DNA from 3 places in the Neobacillus sp. NPDC093182 genome. Region 2 is predicted to be linked to each of the others. Evidence: riboswitches for the same ligand, from Rfam matches in the RefSeq annotation. Region 2 holds a riboswitch; each other region holds the start of a gene.
What was found. A riboswitch is a leader RNA that binds a small molecule or an ion and turns the genes downstream of it on or off. The one in region 2 is predicted to bind cobalamin.
Positions count from the first base shown of each region.

Region 1: linked by a shared signal. The riboswitch ahead of ACIQAA_RS27005 (ABC transporter substrate-binding protein) and the one ahead of cobJ (precorrin-3B C(17)-methyltransferase) in region 2 are both predicted to bind cobalamin.
Region 3: linked by a shared signal. The riboswitch ahead of ACIQAA_RS25565 (ribonucleoside-diphosphate reductase subunit alpha) and the one ahead of cobJ (precorrin-3B C(17)-methyltransferase) in region 2 are both predicted to bind cobalamin.

Region 1 is NZ_JBIVOI010000019.1:49,563-55,011, reverse strand. It holds gene ACIQAA_RS27020 (signal peptidase II) at 1-298, opposite strand, end outside; gene ACIQAA_RS27015 (zinc-binding dehydrogenase) at 412-576, shown strand; gene ACIQAA_RS27010 (acyl-CoA dehydrogenase family protein) at 863-2,071, shown strand; cobalamin riboswitch at 2,157-2,357, shown strand; gene ACIQAA_RS27005 (ABC transporter substrate-binding protein) at 2,538-3,536, shown strand; gene ACIQAA_RS27000 (FecCD family ABC transporter permease) at 3,499-4,569, shown strand; gene ACIQAA_RS26995 (ATP-binding cassette domain-containing protein) at 4,566-5,449, shown strand, end outside.
Region 2 is NZ_JBIVOI010000020.1:78,517-83,965, forward strand. It holds gene ACIQAA_RS27720 (cobalt-precorrin-5B (C(1))-methyltransferase) at 1-294, opposite strand, end outside; gene ACIQAA_RS27725 (precorrin-8X methylmutase) at 269-934, opposite strand; gene cobK (precorrin-6A reductase) at 924-1,700, opposite strand; gene cobJ (precorrin-3B C(17)-methyltransferase) at 1,710-3,332, opposite strand; cobalamin riboswitch at 3,472-3,649, opposite strand; gene ACIQAA_RS27740 (energy-coupling factor ABC transporter ATP-binding protein) at 3,791-4,645, opposite strand; gene cbiQ (cobalt ECF transporter T component CbiQ) at 4,673-5,449, opposite strand, start outside.
Region 3 is NZ_JBIVOI010000017.1:8,796-14,244, reverse strand. It holds gene metE (5-methyltetrahydropteroyltriglutamate--homocysteine S-methyltransferase) at 1-1,653, opposite strand, end outside; cobalamin riboswitch at 1,830-2,010, opposite strand; cobalamin riboswitch at 2,158-2,335, shown strand; gene ACIQAA_RS25565 (ribonucleoside-diphosphate reductase subunit alpha) at 2,472-4,781, shown strand; gene ACIQAA_RS25560 (ribonucleotide-diphosphate reductase subunit beta) at 4,809-5,449, shown strand, end outside.

The sequences.
Region 1 (5,449 bases), on a different contig from region 2:
CAATGCCATTTCCAATTGCTCCTCCGACTAGGAATCCAAAACTACTATCGATGAGAGCTCCCTTCATTTCTCCCGTTCTACGAATATATAAAACAACGATCACGAACAGTACAGCCACAACTCCGAAGAGCCGAGCATAGCCATGAAATAATCCTCCTGCCATCCCGCTATTCTCGATATGTGTAAAATATATTCCCCACAAAGTAAAGTTTTCATGTATGTCGATGAAGATACGAATTAGATATTTAGAAAGCTGGTCCATCACAAGAACAAGAATGGCAATTACATAAAATAGCATTTGTAGTCCTTCCTTCTAGCAATTATTTGCACCTTAATCAACAGTATAATTGAAAGCTATTTTCTTTTCTATTATGTAGCTTTTTACTAGGGCGGGTTACGGAACGCCAAGATTTGTTCTTTGAAAGCCTTGGGAAAATTGTTGAACTTGCAGCTAAAGGTGCCATTAAACCCGTCATTGGGAACATCCAACCCTTACACATGGCCCCGGAGCTGCACCAGCTCATGGAACAGCGCAAAACGACCGGTAAACTAATTCTTTTGCCATGGGAGCAATGAGATACGAAACGAATTAATCTTTTTGATTTATGGAAAATTCAGAAAATAAATTGTATAATCATAATAACATCCACGGTAAATTGACTTAATTGCACTTGTACTTCCTTTGCAGGAAACGAGATATGAGCAAGAGTCAGTAAGGCAATCAATGAGGAACATCATTGTTTGTTTTGCTGGCTCCTTTTTTGTACATCGAGTAGTTAAGATGGAGAGATAGCGTGAAGGGAGCATTAGGTAAATGTAAATGTAAAATAAAATGTATTTATTGAGGGAGGGAATTTATATGATGAACTTTGAATTAACAGATGAGCAGCAAAGTGTAAAGGAAATGGTGAGAAAATTTGTCGATAAGGAAATCATTCCAAATATTCAGGAGTGGGATCGCCAAGGCCATTTTGAACCGGCGATTTTGAAAAAATTAGCGGATTTGCAAGTAATGGGTGTCTGTATCCCTGAAGAGTATGGCGGGGCAGGCATGGATTATAATACACTGGCCATTGTATGTGAAGAATTAGAACGGGGAGATACTGCCTATCGGACAGCCGTTTCTGTTCATACAGGGCTAAACAGTATGACAATATTGCAATGGGGAACGGAGGAACAAAAACAAAAGTATTTAGTCCCTCAAGCACAGGGACGTAAAATTGGTGCCTTCGGATTAACAGAACCGAATGCTGGATCTGACGTTGCAGCGATGAATACGACAGCTGCTAGAAATGGGGATTACTATATTCTTAATGGCTCCAAAACATGGATTTCTCTTTGTGATGTTGCTGACCATTTCTTAATTTTTGCCAAGACAAATCATGATAGTGGGCATAAAGGAATTACTGCCTTTATTGTTGAACGCAGTTTTGCAGGAGTAGAAACGAAGGCTATTAAGGGAAAGCTGGGTATTCGCGCTGGAAATACCGGTGAAGTATTCTTAACGGATGTAAAGGTTCCTGTTGAGAACAGATTAGGGGAAGAAGGAGAAGGGTTTAAAATTGCTATGGCTGCCCTAGATAACGGCCGTTTTACAGTAGCTGCAGGAGCAGTAGGTTTAATAGAAGCCAGCCTTGAAGCAAGCCTTAAGTATTGCCATGAACGGAAAACATTTGGCAAAGAGATTGGAAAACACCAGCTTGTACAGCAAATGATCGCAAAAATGAGCGCAAATCTTGAAATTTCCAGATTGTTGGTTTTTAAAGCTGGCTGGTTAAAAAATCAGGGTAAACGAAATACAAAAGAGACGTCACTTGCTAAATGGATTTCATGTAATGCTGCATTTGAGGCTGCCAATGATGCCGTTCAAATCCATGGGGCATATGGTTATTCCGATGAATACCCAGTTGAGCGCTTTTTGCGGAACTCTAAAGCACCAGTGATCTATGAAGGCACTAGAGAAATTCATACGATTATGCAAGGGGAATATGCTTTAGGTTATAGAGAAGATAAACCGCTTCGCAAACAATTGCCTTCATGGCCATTTGAACATGTTTCCGTCAGCAATTAAAATGGAAATAAATGAGATAAAGAAAAAATAGAAATAGTTTACAAAGGTGGAACACTCTACTATAATTGCCTTTATAACAAAAAAATGAATACTAGACAAATAGGTTTCTTAAATGATCTGAATAGGATTATTTGAGACTAAGAGGGAAGTTGGTGTAAATCCAACACGGTCCCGCCACTGTAAGCGAGAAGGAAGGTTATATTTATCCACTGTGTTTTTTACATGGGAAGGGATAACCAACCAGTGATTCGCAAGTCAGGAGACCTGCCTATTATGTTTTTTAAGCTTCCTCGAGGAAAGGAATGTTTAAAGTGCAGGTAATCCTATGTAAATATTTTTATTTATTATGACGATTGCAAGTTATCATGCTGTCCAAAAGACAATGTATTATAAAACTGCCTTTACTCTACGCTTTCCTCTGGAACAGCGTTTTTTTGTGTTCAAAAATAGAAGGAGGAAAAAAGTGATGAAAGAGATTGTAAAAAAGTGGGGACTATTCAGTGTTGTTCTTCTGTTAAGCATGGGTATTATTGTAGGCTGTGGTACACAGGAACAGAACACTCAAGATAAAGCAGTTGCTACCCAAAACGACAAGACAAATGAAGGGGAGAAGGATGATGGAGTTCAGTTTCCTGTAACCATTACCGACGATGCGAATCGAAAGGTAACGATTGATGAGGAACCTGAAACAATTGTTTCGATTCAGACTAGTAATACAGAAATAGCGTTTGCACTTGGGTTAGGCGATAAAGTCATTGGCGTATCAGATTATGATAACTATCCACCAGAAGTGGAAGAAATTGAAAAGGTTGGTGCACAGGATATCAAATCAGAGCTTGTTCTCACATTACTTCCAGATATAGCGCTCGTTACAGATTATCATTATAAAACACATCCAGAAACCTTAAAACAGTTTGAAGAAGCTGGTATTGACGTGGTTGTTGTTGGAAGTGCTGTATCCTTTGAGGACGTATATAGCAACATTGAAATGATTGGTACTGCTACTGGAAGTAAGACCGAATCAGAAGAAATTATTTCTGATATGAAAGAACGATTTCAAGCAATCAAAGACAAAGCAGCGGCTATCAAGGATAAAAAGAAAGTTTGGGTAGAAGTTTCACCTGCTCCAGATATTTTTACGACAGGACAAAATACATTTATGCATGAAATGCTTGAGACCATTCAAGCCACTAATGCCGCAGAAGATCAAGAGGGCTGGGTAAAGATGACGGAAGAAGAAATTGTCAAATTAAACCCTGATGTGATTATTACCACCTATGGATACTATGTAGATAATCCAACTGATGGGGTTTTGAATCGTGAAGGATGGTCAGAAGTGCCAGCTGTAAAAAATAAAAACGTTTTTGACGTTGATAGCGATACGGTTACAAGACCCGGTCCTCGTTTAATTGAAGGAGTCGAGACACTTGCGGAACTTATCTATCCGGAAATATTTAAGCAGTAAAATAGTTTGGTTGTATTTGATAAGCGGAGGGCTTTTACTTGGTACGAGCCTTCTTGGCTTATTTTATAGTAGTGTAATAATCCCAATTCCTACTATTTTACATATTATACTAGATAAAACGATTAATATGGGTTGGCTTGATGAAGTAGCAAAAAATGAAGAAATGATCATTTGGAATATCCGTCTGCCAAGAGTTCTTCTTGCCTTTTGTGTAGGGGCAGCCCTTTCATTAGCTGGTGCAGCTTTTCAAGGGCTTTTACGCAACCCACTAGCAGACCCATACACCATTGGGGTATCTTCAGGAGCCTCACTTGGGGCTGTTCTCGTTTTGTTTTTTCAAGTAACAATTTTTGGTTTAGGAAATTTTACGCTTCCGGTCGTTTCGATTTTTAGTGGATTAATTGCTTTACTTGTCGTATTCGGACTCGTTCGATTGAGTAGTAAAAGTTTAGCAATTGAAACGATTATTTTAGCAGGAATCATTGTTAGTGCCTTTATTAGTGCGCTTGTATCTCTTCTTATTTCATTGGGAGATCGAGACGCGATGACTCAAATTATTTACTGGTTATATGGCAGTGTTGGAATGAGAGGGTGGAGTTATGTTCAACTAATCATCCCCTTTATGATAATCGGTTCCATTGTGTTGTTTTACTTCTATCGTGAATTAAATGCCCTAGCACTAGGAGAGGATGCAGCAGATCATATTGGAGTAGATGTTAAAAAAGGAAAGACATTTGTTCTAATTGGTGCATCGTTATTAACCGGTGCAGCAGTAGCTGTTTCAGGGTCGATTGGCTTTGTTGGACTTGTTATTCCACACTTAATCCGACTTGTTACGGGACCGAATCATCGCCATGTCCTTCCGCTTTCCTTGATAATGGGTGGAGCTTTTCTTATACTAGCTGATTTAATGGCTAGAACCATGATTGCACCTAAAGAGCTGCCAATTGGCGTGATTACTGCCTTAATTGGTGCACCTGTATTTGCCCTTTTATTGATTAGAGAAAGACTTGGAAGGGGGACGAATAAATGATTAACGTTCAAAACTTGGTCGGTGGATATACCCATTCCCCCATTATTAAAGGTCTAGATTTAGAAATTAAAAAAGGAGAGTTTTTTGCTCTTCTCGGGCCAAATGGGAGTGGGAAAACAACCCTTTTTAAACTCATAACAGGGCAGTTGCCGATTATTAGCGGGAAAGTTTCCATATGTGGTAAAGAAATTTCATCTCTCTCAAAACTGGAAAAAGCAAAAAAAATGGCGGTTTTAACACAGGAAGTTCAAGTATCCTTCGATTATACCGTTGAAGAAATCATTAGTCTTGGACGCTATCCTCATCAAAAGGGGATCTTTAAGCAACTTTCGAAAGAAGACCGGAAAGTCATTGAGGAGGTTATGGAAATAACCCAAATAGGCGACCTTCGGAAAACTCAATTTCGTCTGATTAGTGGTGGTGAAAAACAAAGAGTCTTATTGGCCAAAGCTTTAGCTCAGGAGCCTGAGATCTTACTTTTAGATGAGCCTACCAATCATCTAGATATTAAACATACCTTTCAAATGTTGAATCTATTAAAAGAACGACAACAAACAACGGGGTTAACCATTTTTTCTATTCTGCATGATTTGAATGTTGCTTCGCTCTATGCAGATCGAATTGCCTTACTTCATAATGGAAGCTTTTTAGAAGTTGGAGATGTTGACCTATTAAGGAAAGAAGATCAATTAAAGAAGGTCTATGAGGTGAAAGTGAATGCCCAATCACACCCAACTGTTCCTAAACCACAGCTTCTCATGACACCAAACTATTTTACATCAAGTATGTCGTTAAACTTTGAAGACCTTTATAAGATAAGAAAAACAGAAGAATATATTCATGTTCAATTTGATAAACCATTACGTACCATATCAAATAC
Region 2 (5,449 bases):
TTCTTCTGAATAACGAACGGTACTTTGAATTCGTGCCTGGTGTGTAGCATCAGGATCATCCCCGGCATCTTTAATCGTTTCACACATTACCCAGCCTTCTGATACTTCAAATGCGGTTACTTTAAATGTGGCATACTGGCCAACCGGTAAATAAATCGTGACTTCATCAGGTACCTTTCCCACGACAAGAGCTTGCAGTGCTGCCTTTGTCATCGCTGTTGCACAAGCTCCTGTCGTATAGCCGTGTCGCATTTGTGAAGGGTCTTTTTTATTTCGTTTCTTTTGCTCGTTCATCCGCCATAATCGAAATGGCATTAAGTGCAGCGACTGTCACTGTACTGCCACCCTTTCTCCCAACATTCGTAATAAATGGAATCCCTTCCAGCACTGCTAACTCCGCTTTCGACTCTGCTGCTGATACAAAGCCGACTGGCATTCCAATAATTAAATCCGGTTTAGCCACACCTTCTTTAATCAAACGAATTAACTCCAGTAAGGCGGTTGGCGCATTGCCGATGGCATAGATTCCTCCTTCATGTAGACGCGTTGCTTTTTGCATAGAAATAATCGCACGTGTTGTTCCTTGAGCCTTCGCTTCCTTTGAGACATCTTCATCGGCGATATAACAATGTAAATCCCCGCCATGCTTTTGGAATCGTTTCCGTCCTGAACCGCTTTCGATCATTTGTACATCCACCACTACATGACGGCCCGCTAAAATGGATTGAACCCCTGCCTCAATGGCATCAGGTGTAAAGATCATGCTTCGGCCTAACTCAAAATCTGCTGAAGCGTGAATTACCCGCCGAACCACTAGCCATTGCTCATCAGTAAATGAATGTTCGCCCATTTCCTCTTTAATAATGGCGAAACTGTGATCATAAATCTTGTCTGGATCTACCGTTACGGGAATAAATTTTGTATTAAAGTTCATGTTTGCCAAGAATAATACCTCCTAATAGTTGAGTTACTTCTTCAAAAGAAGTACAAAAATTTTCATATTCAATCGCTGGTCGTTTGATTAAAATAACAGGAATCCCTAGTTGCAGAGCAGCTGTCATTTTTTCATCTACAGATCCCACTTTGCCGCTTTCTTTTGTAATCATTAGAGTCACATTGTATTGCTCACAAAGTGCTTTATTTAATGATTCCGAAAATGGGCCCTGGATCGCAATAATGTCCTTTTGTTTAATACCTAACCTATCGCACTTTTCCATGTTCCCTATATTTGGAAGCATTCTGCAAATAAGCCGGATTTCATCACGCATTAAATATTTCGTAAATATTTCTAACGTTTTGCTGCCTGTTGTCAGCATGATCGTTCCTTTATGAGATTGAGCTAATTTGGCTGCCTCTTCATAGCTGTCAACCTCTGTAATGAATGGAGAAATAAACTGTTCTTCTGGCCTTTCATAACGAATATAAGGAATATCACATGCTTTTGCTGCTGCCATTGCCGTTTTCGACGCTTCTTCCGCATATGGATGGCTGGCATCGATGACACAGGTCATCTTTTGCTTCTGAATAAGCGCGATCATGTCATCTACTGATAACCGACCCACTTGATAAGGAATATGGTGGGCTTTTAAACTTTCGGCTGCAGATTCTGTGACTACTGTTGCTAATAAAGGATAGCCTTGATTTTGCAATTGAATGGCTAGTGCTCTCGCATCACTTGTGCCTGCTAAAAATAAAATCATGTGTTCCTCCTAATCTCCACATGGTGCCGGCTCGACTTCAATTTTGGAGCTCATATCTTGATAGTTAAAATACTGAATTCTTTTCACCCTTTTAAAATATTTAAAAAGGCGTTCATTTGGATGGGCATTTTGTTTGTACTCTTCAATAATTTTCGTTAATAACGGCAGCAGTTGATCTGGTTCAATTCCTTCTGCTACTGGCTGTGCAGCATGGGCTGTACGGCCAACCGGCTTTGCGCCAATAAATAAATCAAATTTTTTCTTGCGGTAAACGATCCCAATATCATCGAATACTGCCCGATAACAGGCCATACCGCAGCCGTTGAAACCAATATGTAATTCTTTTGGAAGCTTTAAGCCCCCCAATTTTGCTCCTATTTCTTCTGCATATGGAATTGATTCTGCTTTTTCACCGTTGCAAAAATCACAAGCTTTAACATTTAAAACATCGCCCACAGGCATGACGATTAAATGATTTTGTTCAAGCTTTTCAACAATCGATTCAGGCTGATCTGTTGGAATCTTTAGTAAAAAACGATGATCCGGTGTATATTCCATGGTGCCTGTCTCGCCAATGGTTTCTGCTAATACGCGCATTTGCTCAGGCGTAATAAATTTATTGGCAACACCAGGTGAAACAGCAAATTCAAATATATCTTCGATTGGCTGCTGAACAAAATGCGGATAGTCTATTTCCGATTTAGTCACCATGGATAAAGCCTTTATGGCCAAATCTAATGAGCTGGCTTCTTGTTTTATTCTTTCAATTTGCTCATAACCAGCTTGTGCTTCCCCTGTTTCTTGATTTAATGCCCATGGTTCAGCTTCCTTTTTTAAACGCTGATGCGGTTTTAAGCTTTGCTTCTCTTCCCCTAACGTATATTTACGCTGATAACCTCGAGGGGTAATGATTTTATTGTCATAAAAGAAAGTAGAAGAATTCCCGATCATAACCGTTGTCAGCATTCCGATATCATGTTCAAGCATTTCAGCCAGTGTTGTCAGCACTACATTTTGATTTTCACGATAGGCACTTTTCACAAGTCCCACCGGTGTTTCAGGAGAACGATATTTTAATAGAATATTTTGTGCCTCTACAATTTGGCGTGTCCGTCGACCGCTTTTCGGATTATATAAAGCTATAACGAAATCCGCCATCGCAGCTGCTTCAATGCGCTTTTCTATTACGGTCCAAGGCGTTAAATGATCACTTAGACTTATCGTGCAGGAATCATGCATGACAGGCGCACCCAATAAACTTGCACAAGAATTAATGGCTGAAACACCTGGAACAATTTCTACCTCAATTCCTTCTTTTTCAGTCCAGCCCTTCTCAATCAGCACTTCATACACTAATCCAGCCATACCATAAACGCCTGAATCTCCGCTGGAAATCACTGAGACAATATGACCTGCTTCAGCTTTCTTTACTGCATCCTGTGCACGTGACACTTCTTCAGTCATACCCGTACTGACGATGGACTTTGCTGTTACAAAAGGTTCAATTAGCTCCACATATGTTTTATAGCCAATAATACAATCACTTTGCTGCAATGCCACTACAGCTCGATTTGTAATATGCTCACGATCACCGGGACCGAAGCCAACAACAAAAATTTTTCCCTTTTTCATAGGCTTACCTCCAAATAAAAAATGCCTGTACTCCTTTTAAAAGGAATACAGGCATGTGAAATCGCAGTATAAAAAAAGCATACTGAAATACAAAAACAATTGGAATAATTGTCCCGCCTATACTTCTCCCTCCGAAAAGCAAGTGTCGTTTAAATAAGCAGGTTTCCTGACTTAAGCTTCTTTTTACTCTTACACCTTCCCGATTTCTCAGTGGCATTGTAATTTCATCAGCTCTTACAGTAGCGGGGGCTGTACTAGACTTTCACTAGTTTCCCTTTTACCTCACAAATGTGAGCACTTATTTAAAGTATTATTAAATTTTTTATAACTATATCATATAATCTCGAATGTTAACAAACTATTTGTTTGAAAATTTAATAAAAGCACCTTCTTAGGTTGAAATGGTGCTTTCAAAAAATTATGCACAATAAACTGAGGTCACTCGTCAGAATTCCACCTTAAACTTGAATGCTGGTCCCATTAAAACATGATTCCATCATTTCAAACAGTTCTGCTTTCGACCTCGGATACTTTTTATTGGATAAGTTCATTCTTTGAAATTTTTCAAACACTTCCATAATCCAAGGTTTTTGTAAATGGCTTGTTTCGAGTATTTCTCTTTTACTAAAAACCTCAACCGGTGTTCCTTGAGCTAGCAAATGCCCATTGTTTAAGATGATAACCTCATCTGCCCACTCATAAGCAAGATTTACATTATGTGTAGACAATAGAATCGTCCGGTTTCGATGATGAATCTTTTCCAATAGATTCAACATTCTTTTTGAATAGTAAGGATCGAGCCCAGCTGTTGGTTCATCTAATACCATTAATTCAGGATCGATGGCAACAATTCCAGCAATTGCTACCCTTTTTTTCTGTCCGATACTTAAAAAGTGAGGGGGTTTATCTTTAAGCGATTCCGTTTCTGTTAGTGTGATGACTTCCTTTACACACCTCTCAACTTCTTCGGTGGGTAAATTTAAATTTTTTGGACCGAACTTAATATCTTCATAGACAGTAGATGAAAAAAGTTGGGTTTCAGAGTTTTGGAACACAATACCGACTTGCTGCCTTAATTGCTGAATCTCTTTCCGTTTATAGGTCAACTTCTTTCCATTGTATAAAATGCTGCCACTTGTTGGCTTTAATATTCCGTTCATAAGAAGAAATAGTGTCGATTTCCCAGCGCCATTGTTCCCTAATAAGGCTATTTTCTTCCCTTTTTCAATGGAAAGATTTATCTGATTCAATGCCATTGTTCCATCAGCATATTGATAAGAAACATGTTCAAACGTTAATATTTGTTCACTCACTCTACATACTTCCTTTTCATTGTTCTTTCATGATTTTGTCATAGTTTCTATCAAGAAAAGTGTTACAAACGAAATAAAAATAATGACAAAATGCCCTCGCTTATAGCCCAATGATAAATCCACATCATACAAATGTTCATCTCCACCTCGACTATCAATTGTGATTTGAAGCTCTTTTGCTGCGTGCATCGATTTTATGAAAAGGCTGACAATAAGCTGTGCTACGCTGGAAAACCAGCTTCTATAATTTTGATAGCCAAGCCTGCTAGATTGTGCAATATAAATTTCATTCATCTTTTCCAATAAAACAAAGATAAATCGATACGTAATCCCGATTAATTCTACAAAAACGGTGGGTAGTTTTACTTTTTTTAATATCCACATTAATTGATTAAGAGGAGTTGATAAAACAAGAAAATATAAACAGCTCACACTTGCTAATATAGTTGTAGCTAGTTCGTATGATTGTTGGATACTATTTGAGCTAATATAGATTTGCCATGAACCTATTTTAGCCATCCAAAGCACCTCAAGATCTTCTTGATAATTAGGTGCAATGGAAAATAGTATGGCAACCAAGCTTGTCATTAAGAATATAAAAGGGACGAAAAGAAGTTTCAAATATGCAATAAACGGGATTTTCGCCTTGAATAGCACCAAAATACTCATGACAGTAAAGGTAAAACAAGCCACCGAAATATTTTTTGAAAGAATTGTAAAAAAGAGAAAGATCAGCGCAAGGATGACCTTCTCAACGGGATGAACATCTTTTAATCCGCTGATATAAGCATAATCATCAATTTT
Region 3 (5,449 bases), on a different contig from region 2:
CTTCGACGTTAATCGCTGTGCTTCTGCAACTTCCTTCACGGTCATTGGAGATGTCCACTCGACGTCACCATAAATAATCGGCGGTTTCACACAACGTGACCCATATGATACCACCCAGGCTTTTTCTGTAAAAGCAAAACCTTTGAGCTTTTCACCAAAGTACTCTACCATATCGGTTCGCTCAAATTCACCATGCACGAAAACATCAAGGCCAATTTCTTCCTGAATTTGAATCCAGCGTGCGGTTTCACTTTTCAAAAACTCAGCATATTTCAAGTCGGTAATTTCTTTTTTACGCCATGCAGTACGCGTTCTTTTTACTTGATCGGATTGAGGGAAGCTTCCAATCGTTGTGGTTGGAAAATCCGGTAATTGTAAAGCTTCTTTTTGTAAAGATTGACGTTCTTTAAAGGGCATTGGACGTGTAAAATGCTCTGGCTTGACTTGTAATAAAAGCTCCTTCACACGTGGATTTTTCCTTCCCTCATGCTGCTCTAAGGCTTGAATTGCCACTATACTTTGTGACACACTTTTACTTCCAGACCAGTTCTCGTCTGAAACGAAGGATGTTATATGCGTTAACTCGATGATTTTCTCATCGGCAAAGGATAATGCGTTTAGTAATGTCTTGTCCAGAGTCTTTTCAGATTTAGTTGTGACAGGTACATGCTGTAAACTGCAAGAAGATTGAACCCACGCTTCATTTACGCCGCTTAAGGATAAAATAGCTTTGGTCATCATTGCTTTTTCAGCCAAACTTGCCCGCCAAATATCACGCCCATTTATGATACCAATCCCTAATATTTTATCTTGTGGGAAACCGTATTTACGGAGTGAAGCCATATTCTGATCAGCACCATGAATAAAATCAAGCCCAACTCCAGCGACAGGTAATTGTATGAGGTCTTCATACGCTGATAGTCCTTCAAAATAGGTTTGTAACATCAGTTTCGCTGCAGGTACTTCTTCTGCTAATTGTTTATAAATTTGTTGAACTAGTTTGATATCTTCAGGTGCTAGTGAAAGGACTAATGCTGGTTCTTCCACTTGTATCCACTGTGCTCCTGCATCTACAAGTTGTTGGAGTACTTGAACATAAAGAGGTAAGAGTCTTAAAATAAATGATGCTTTTGATATCGAATCGTAGCCTTTAGATAATTGTACAAAAGTATAGGGACCTATAATGGTTGGTTTTGTAATTAGACCTAGTTCAAACTTCGCTTCTAAAAAATAATCTAAAATGTAGTTTTGAGTTAATTTTAGTGGCTTGCCTTCATACTCAGGTACAATGTAGTGGTAGTTTGTATTAAACCATTTTGTCATTTCAGAAGCCACAACATCGTTTGCTCCACGTGCCATTGCGTAATAAGTTGTAAGATTTACCTTTTCACCAGTCCAATTATAACGGGCTGGAATTAAACCGAACATGGTCGCAAGGTCCAGCATACGGTCATAAAAGGTAAAATCTCCAACCGTAAGTATGTCTAATCCTAAGGATTGCTGATGCTTCAAATGATTTAAACGAATGGTCTTCATCTCAAAGATAAACGCTTCCTCTGATTTTTCACCCTTCCAAAAAGATTCCACACAACGTTTCCACTCTCGATTACCACCAATGTAGGGGTACCCAATGGCTGTACTAGCTAATTTCATTTACGATTCCTCCTTTTCATTTACATATATCCAAATACAAAAAAGCCATCTCCAGGAACCGGAAATGGCTATACAATCAAGTTAAAGGTATGTTTAAAAATCTTGCATAAACAATACAACTCATAACTCGTTTGTCGTACAAATGAATGTCACCACCTATTTCCACGTAGGTATCTGGTGTGTACTACAAATTGGCAGGTCTCCTGGCTCATCATCAATGTTCATCACACCTTCCCATCAAAAGACAGTGGTATTTGTGATTCACTCCGAATTACAGTTGCGGGACAGCGACGGATTTGCACCGTTCTTCCCTATTAAGCCAAGCCTCAGCTTGGCACCAATTCTTACACGATATGTAATTGCCAATTAATATAACATATAAAAAATCGTTCGTACACAATTTTCTGAGAATTATTTTTGTTATTGTCAAAGTGAAAATAGTATATTATAGTTGAACATATACAATATTTAGTAGTGAGCAATAAATCAAAACACTAAATATAGAAAATAACCAATATAAATGGTGTCTATATAGACTTAATAGGGAATCTGGTGAGAATCCAGAACTGTACCCGCAACTGTAAGTGCTGACGAAATAATCATATCCACTGTCTACGGACGGGAAGGGATTAGAGTAGGGAGAAGCACAAGTCAGGAGACCTGCCATTTCTATTACGTATTATCTTCTTCGGGAGCTGGGAAGATATAACGAGGGTATACCTACTATTACAGTGAATGAGCCTGTATGATAGATTAATCCACGTTATCAAACCCATCTTCATAGATGGGTTTTTTGTCGTTTCACTCACGAAGTCATTATGAAAAGAAATGAGGAATTTGGTATGGCAGTAAACAGTGTTTATTCAGACAAGGATTCGGTTTTGGCGGCAGTGAAAAAAGCTTCTGAAAAATATAATCTGAACACAAATGAATTAGTTGAAAAGATCGCTAATCTTGAAGACTCTTCCATATATGAACAATCCCTTTTTTATGCATTAAATCAAATTTCAATGAGCGATCCAAACTGGACCTTTCTAGCAGCAAATCTTTATTTACAGGAACTTTATCAAAATGCGTCAAGCAGCAGGGGATACGAGCCGGAAGAAAAATACGGAGGTTTTTACACGCTGATTGCTGAATTAACAAAAATAGGAATCTATTCCGAGGATCTATTACATGACTATTCAAAAGAAGAGATTGATACACTAGGCGCAGTAATTACATCAGAACGGGACAATTTGTTTAATTATATAGGGCTGTTCTTACTAGCAGATCGTTATTTGGCGAAAGATTACGAAGGAAAACTATACGAGTTACCTCAAGAACGGTTTATGGTCATCGCCATGACATTAATGAGAAAAGAACAAAAAGGAAACAGGTTAAACCTTGTAAAAGAAGCATATTGGGCACTTAGCAACTTGTATATGACCGTTGCAACACCAACTCTATCAAATGCCGGAAAAAGCTTTGGGCAGCTCTCTTCCTGTTTTATTGATACAGTGGACGATTCTTTAGATGGAATTTATTTGAACAATTGGGATTTTGCTAGATTAAGTAAAGACGGTGGCGGGCTAGGTGTTTACCTAGGCAAGGTACGTGCCTTAGGTTCAGATATCAAGAAATTTAAAGGTAATTCCTCTGGGGTGGTTCCATGGATTCGGCTTATTAATGATACGGCTGTGAGTGTCGACCAATTGGGCCAAAGGCAGGGAGCAATCGCCGTTTATTTAGATGTATTTCATAAAGATATTATGAATGGCTTTTTAGACTTAAAGACAAATAACGGTGACGAAAGACGAAAGGCTCATGATATTTTTACGGGTGTTTCCATACCTGACTTGTTTATGAAGAAATTAGAAGAAGTAGATGAAAACGGTCGAAGTGTTGGAGAATGGCACACCTTTTGTCCTCATCAAGTAAAACAAATAATGGGGTGGAAGGACCAAGACGGGAATCCCCTGGGCTTGGAAGATTTTTATGACGAGTGTGATGTAAAGTTTTTTACAGAAAAGTATGAAGAAGCAGTAAAACATCCTTTTCTTCCTCGAAAAACTTATCGGGCGATGGATATAATGGCAAGGATTATGATTTCTCAATTAGAAACCGGTACGCCATATATGTTTTATCGGGATGAAGTCAATCGTCAAAATCCAAACAAACATGCAAGAGGATATGGATGTGCGTCGATTTTTTGCAGTAATTTGTGTACAGAGATCACGCAAAATATGTCTGCCACCACGATTGTTAAAGAATATAAGGATGAAGAAGGAAATATTGTCATTGTTCGTAAACCTGGGGACTTTGTTGTCTGCAATCTATCATCTATTAATCTGCCGAAAGCTGTAAAAGGGAATGTACTAGAAAGATTGGTTTCAATCCAAATGAGAATGCTAGACAATGTAATTGATCTTAATACCATTTCAGTGGGACAAGCGGAAGTCACTAATAAGCAATACCGTCCTGTAGGCTTAGGTACGTTTGGCTGGCATCACCTCCTTGCGTTAGAAGGCATCTTTTGGGAGTCTGATGAAGCAGTTGAATATGCAGATCGTTTATATGAGGATATTGCTTACCTTACCATTCGTTCTTCTATGGAATTAGCAAAGGAAAAAGGCAGTTATCCAAAATTTGAAGGTTCAGAATGGCAGTCAGGCCAGTATTTTGAGCGCAAAGGATATAAAACAAATCGTTGGAACCAACTGATGGAAGATATTACAAAGTATGGGGTTCGAAATGGCTGGATGATGGCGATTGCTCCAAACTCATCCACAGCAAAGATTGGCGGTTCAACAGATGGGATTGACCCTTTGTATGCAGTCGAATACGCGGAGGAGAAGAAAAATTTCAAATTTAAAGTAACGGCACCCGATTTGGACCATAACAGTTACAATTTTTATCGACGAACTCGTCATGCGTTGGATCAAACATGGAGTATTAGGCAAAATGCCGCCAGACAGCGCCATATCGACCAATCGATTAGTTTCAATCTCTATGTTCGTCATGATATTAAAGCGGTAGAGTTATTAAATCTTCATAGGGAAGCATGGAGGCAGGGCTTAAAGACGACTTATTACATAAGAAGTACTTCTCAATCGGAGATAGAAGAATGTGAAGCATGTCAAAGTTAGCAGAGAAGAATGGAGGAAGTTTATTTCATGATTCATACACCATTAACCAAAATACAATTACTCAATCCTGACTTTCCAAACAAATCCACCGGAATCATAAATGGAAAGTCATCGGGAATCCTTAACTGGAATGATATTGCCTATCCAAAAATGTACGATTTATATCAAACTCTATTATCAAATTTTTGGAAACCGCAGGAAATCAATATGCAGGATGATATAAAACAATGGGATTCCCTTAGTAATCAAGAAAAAGATGTGTTTCTGCGTATTAATACGCAGCTAGCTTCTCTTGATAGCCTGCAGACACCAACCATGAGTCAAGTAATGGATTATGTGAGTGACTCTAGTTTTAAAGCGATCTTTGCTGTTATTTCACAACAAGAAGCTGTTCATAATGAATCATATTCGTATATACTAAGCTCGCTTATTCCCATTGGCGAACAAAATGAACGATTTAATCAAGCAAAAAGTGATCACATCGTCCAAAAACGAAATCAACTTATTTTAGATGCCTATGAGGAATTTAGACAAAATCCAACGCCGCAAACGTTGTTCAAGTTATGTGTAAACTCCATTAACCTAGAGGGGATTTATTTTTACGCCGGTTTTGCCTTTTTCTATCATTTAGCACGTCAGCAAAAAATGCTGAAAACAAGTACAATGAT